DNA from 2 places in the Achromobacter sp. 01N37 genome. Region 2 is predicted to be linked to the other one. Evidence: riboswitches for the same ligand, from Rfam matches in the RefSeq annotation. Region 2 holds a riboswitch; the other holds the start of a gene.

Region 1 (2,391 bases), on a different contig from region 2:
CGACTACTTTCGCCGGAATCGGTATTCACGAAGACTGCTCCTGAGATGGATAACAGGCGGAGTTTACGCGGGTTTCCACTGATGGACAAGGGTTGACCGCTTAATTGTGGGCCTACTTGCTTAAGAGGCAGCAAAAAGAATGCAAAAGCGGCGCAACGCCTACAGGCCCTGCGCCGCCGACTGCGTTGCGCCTAACAATCAGGCGTAGAAGTGCCAGCCCAGATAGGCCGCGAACAACGCATAGAACCCGCCCACCGCCGACAACGCCGGCACGCTCATGACCGAACGGCGGAAGCGCAGCCACAGCAGCCCGATCGACAGCATCGTGAACAGGCCAGCGGCCAGCAACGGGGCGTCAAGCAGCCAGGGGGTCATGAAGATACCGAGCGCGCTGGGAATGGTCGCCTGGATCATCATCGCGCCCGAGATATTGGCCAGCGCCAGGCGTTCCTTGCCCTGGCGCACCCAGATCAGCGCATTCATGATTTCCGGCAGCTCGGTGGCGACCGGGGCCAGCAGCAAGGCGGCCACATGCGGCGATGCGCCCATCGCCACGCCCAGCACTTCAATCTGATTCACAAACACATGCGACGCGCCGGCGATGACCACCAGCGCCAGGATCGTCTGCGTGGCGGCCCAGAACATGGACGGGTCTTCGTCGCGGGGGCGCAGCTTCAGCGGCTCGAGGTCTTCGCTGTCAGTGCGTTCTTCGTCATGGCTCAGTTCGCGCTTGATATACAGGCCATACGTGGCCAGGAACAGGATGCCCAGCCAGGGTTTCCACGCGAAGGCCAGCAGGCCCAGCCCGACCTTGAAGATGAAGATGCCCATGAACCAGGCCTGGTCGCGGGCCAGCCGGCGCTGGTCCGCGTTGATACAGTTGGCCTGCAGGGTCTGACCACTGCGCTGCCCACGGCGGGCGCGCCACAGCGCAACACCGACCACGGCATACGCCAGCGTCGCCAGCACCAGGGGGCCGCCCATGGCGGCGCCGACGCCGATATCTTTCTGTTCAGGGGTCTCGCCGAACACGACGGCCATGAAGGTGACCGCGCTTTCAGGCAAGGCTGTGCCAAATGCGGCCAGCACGGTGCCGGTGGCGGTGGCGCCCAGATGGAAGCGATGTCCGACCCATTCAACGCCATTGACGAAGAATTCGCAGGCGAAGTAAATCACTGCCGCGGACAGGAAAAACAAAAACAGCGTGAGCAACATAGGAACGAAGCCGGACGAGCAGAAACCAATTGGCGCGACGCTACGGCTCGCCCGGCTAGGGTGAACGCAACGCGGCCAAAGGTCTCGCCTGGCTGATCCATGCTGGCGGGCGGGCCGCTTGCATGGAAACCGTTAGCGCCATGGAGTTCTAGCAACCGCACCGCGGCCCTGAACCACCAAGTCTGTTGACGCTAACTCCTTTGGGGACAAAGGATGGCTACTCCCCAATGACAGAGCCGCGATTGTAGCAGCGCCAACATGACCGTCCAGTGAATCCCGGGCAGGCCGCACAGGTTCGCGCCGCACTGTTGTTTGCACGCGATAGCGGGGTAAAGTAGGCCGCATCCACAGCTTTCGCGGGGTTCGCGCCCCTGCCCGCCATGAGCCTGCCTCCCGCCGACATCATCCCCTTCGCCGCCCGGCGCCAACGCTTGATGGAGCGGATGCGCGCCGAAGGCGGGGGCATCGCCATCCTGCCGACCGCCCCCGAGGCGATACGCAACCGCGACGCCGAGTACCCCTACCGGCACGACAGCGACTTCTTCTACCTGACCGGTTTCACCGAGCCGGCGGCATGGCTGGTGCTGATTGCGGGCGCGACCGACCGCGCGCTGCTGTTCTGCCGGGAACGCCACGTAGAGCATGAAATCTGGGAAGGCAAACGCTTCGGCCCCGAAGCCGCCGCCGCGCATTTTGGTTTCGACGACGCGCACCCCATCGACGCGCTGGATGAATTGGTGCCCAAGCTGATGCTGGATCACCCCACGCTGTACGCGCCGCTTGCGGGGGATAAACGCACTGACGGGCGCCTGCACCGCTGGCTGGCGTCGGCCCGCGAGGCCAGCCGCGCGGGCCATGCTCCGCCCTCGCGGCAACAGGACATCCGCCCTCTGCTGGCGGAAATGCGTCTGATCAAAGACCCCTCTGAAATCGCCGCGATGCGGCGCGCAGCGAAGATCTCGGCGGGCGCCCACGCGCGCGCCATGCGCGTTGCCCGAGCCGGCATGCACGAATATGAACTGGAAGCCGAGCTGCTGTATGAATTCCGCCGGCACGGCGCCCAGGCCGTCGCCTACAACAGCATCGTGGCCGCAGGCGCCAACGCCTGCGTGCTGCACTACCCCGCTGGCGAGGCCGTGCTGCGCGATGGCGATCTGGTGTTGATCGACGCCGGCT
Region 2 (2,391 bases):
CTGTTCCTGGATGGTCCGCTGGAACCCGAGGGGCGAGTCGAAGGCGCTGCGCGCCAGCTTTTTCTTGAGATGCACGCGGGCGTACTGCGGTCGCCACCGACCGGGCCGAGCGTCGACCACTTGCCGACGTATCAACGTTTGAATGAGATCCGGGCGCCGTCCCTGGTGATGTGGGGACGCAGTGACTTTCCCAACATTCAGGCGCGCAGCCAGCGGGTGGCGTCGATGCTGGCGAACGGCAGTGGCCATGAGCTCACGGACACCGCCCATTTGCCGAGCCTGGACCGGCCGGACGAAGTGACGGATTTGCTCGTCACGTTCATCCGGCGTAGGGCTGGCAACGTTGCGGGCGCAGCGTAGCCGCTGCGCTGCACATCAACGCTGGGTAACAGGGCTGCGCATCAAGCCTTCGCATCAACGCCGGGTATCTGAGCTGCGCATCAAGCCATCGCATCAACGCCGGGTATCTGAGCTGCGCATCAAGCCTTCGCATCAACGCAGCGTTTCACTGCTCGACGATCAACGCTTCCGGCCCGGTCGTTTAGGTGCTGGCGTCAGCGGGTCGCCCACATGCGTGGCGAGCCAGTGTTCGATCTTGTCGTCGCGCCGGGCGGCCCAATCCTTGCCCAGTTCCAGCACCAGCATGTTGCGCGTGTCGCCGTAATCCTGGCCGGGTTCCTTTTGGAACATTTCCTTCCAGATCTCTGAGGCAACCAGATCCGTCGTGAGCAGCACGCCGATGCCTTTGGCGTCGATCCACAAGGGCGCAGCACGTTCGTCGACGTGCTTCTTCAGGTTTTCAAGCAGCTTTTGGGCGAGTGAGGCGTTGTCTTTCGATGCCGCGATCAGGACCAGATATTGACGGTGGTCGATGGCGGGTTCGTCGGAGTCGCCAAAAGGGTTTTCCATGGTGCATTCCTTCCGGGTAAGTCTGCTTCGGGCCGCGAGGGCGGCGCCGTGGTACAGGGTACTCGACCCGCGCGCTGGCAAGCGCGTTTTGGTACACTTCGCCCATCTTTGGGGAGTAGCCTGCTGTCAGCCGCGCTGACAGGGTTTGCGTCAACATTCTTGACCTTTCGGTCATGGCGCAACGGCCGATTCGGCTTGGCGAGACCACGGACTATTCCATAGCTTTGTCCGGGCGATATGGAAAGTCTGTGTGTATCGCCCGGACGGAGCCACCCCCGTGAACCCCCTTTCCACCCTTATCCTGGCTTTTGCCATGTCGACCGACGCGTTTGCCGCTGCGGTCGGCAAGGGCGCAGCGCTGCACAAGCCGCGCCTGTCTGAAGCCCTGCGCACCGGTGTCATCTTTGGCGTCATCGAAGCGATTACACCGGTGATCGGCTGGGCGCTCGGTTCCGTCGCGGCGACGTTCGTTGCCGATTGGGACCACTGGATTGCGTTCTGTATGCTCTGCGTGCTCGGTGCGATGATGATCCGCAACGGCTACAAGGACGATCCCGAAGAGGCCGCGCCGGTTGTGCGCCATTCGTTCTGGCTGCTGGCGGCCACAGGCTTTGCCACCAGCATCGATGCGATGGCGGTGGGCGTCAGCCTGGCCTTCATCGAAAACAACATCTGGATCACGGCGGCGGCGATTGGTCTTGCGACCATGCTGATGGTGACGATCGGTGTGATGGTCGGCCGCTTGGTTGGCAGCGTGGCGGGCAAACGTGCAGAGATATTGGGCGGCATTGCGCTGATCGGTATCGGGGCCACGATCCTGTACGAGCATCTGTCGGCTTGATGCGGGTGACGTGACGGCAAGGCGCCCGCAAGCGCCTTGCTGGGTCAGCCCGGCGGGCTGTTATGGGAAAAGTCCTTCCGTTCTGTGTCTGTTGGCTGCGCCATGGTGTCCGCATACTCGTCTCATTCAACCAGAAAGAGAGACGCTTCTTATGCGCTACCGTTATGTCACCGCCGATGTGTTCACCAGCCAGACCTATTGCGGCAACCCCTTGGCAGTTGTGCTGGATGCCCAAGGTCTGGATACCGCGCAGATGCAACGCATTGCCCGTGAATTCAATTACTCGGAAACCAGCTTCGTGTTGCCGCCGAAAGACCCGGCGCACACGGCCTGGGTGCGGATCTTCACCCCGGATCGCGAAGTGCCGTTTGCGGGGCATCCCAACGTTGGCACTGCTGTGGTGCTGGCGCGCGAAATGATCACCGCTGGCCATCCGGCCCCGGACGCCTTTGTGTTTGAAGAGGCCGCAGGCCTGGTGCGGATTGCACTGAAGTCGGGCGCCAAGGGCGTCGACAGCGTCGAGCTGCTTGCGCCCCAACCGTTGTCGCGCGCAAGCGAGGTGTCGGCGGCGGCGTTGGCGCGGGCGCTGAAGCTGGAGGCGTCTGACATTGATACGTCAGAGCACGCGCCGCAAGTGGTGT

The links. A riboswitch is a leader RNA that binds a small molecule or an ion and turns the genes downstream of it on or off. The one in region 2 is predicted to bind manganese.
Region 1: it holds a riboswitch for manganese, as region 2 does, so the genes downstream of both, AC1DSJ_RS15235 (sodium:calcium antiporter) here and mntP (manganese efflux pump MntP) in region 2, are expected to answer to the same signal.

What each region holds. Positions count from the first base shown of each region.
Region 1 covers NZ_JBFTRX010000005.1:811,815-814,205, forward strand. Annotated here, with positions in the region: gene AC1DSJ_RS15235 (sodium:calcium antiporter) at 199-1,215, opposite strand; yybP-ykoY riboswitch at 1,295-1,460, opposite strand; gene AC1DSJ_RS15240 (aminopeptidase P N-terminal domain-containing protein) at 1,596-2,391, shown strand, end outside.
Region 2 covers NZ_JBFTRX010000003.1:43,973-46,363, forward strand. Annotated here, with positions in the region: gene AC1DSJ_RS06325 (alpha/beta fold hydrolase) at 1-360, shown strand, start outside; gene AC1DSJ_RS06330 (hypothetical protein) at 520-909, opposite strand; yybP-ykoY riboswitch at 1,008-1,177, shown strand; gene mntP (manganese efflux pump MntP) at 1,187-1,750, shown strand; gene AC1DSJ_RS06340 (PhzF family phenazine biosynthesis protein) at 1,902-2,391, shown strand, end outside.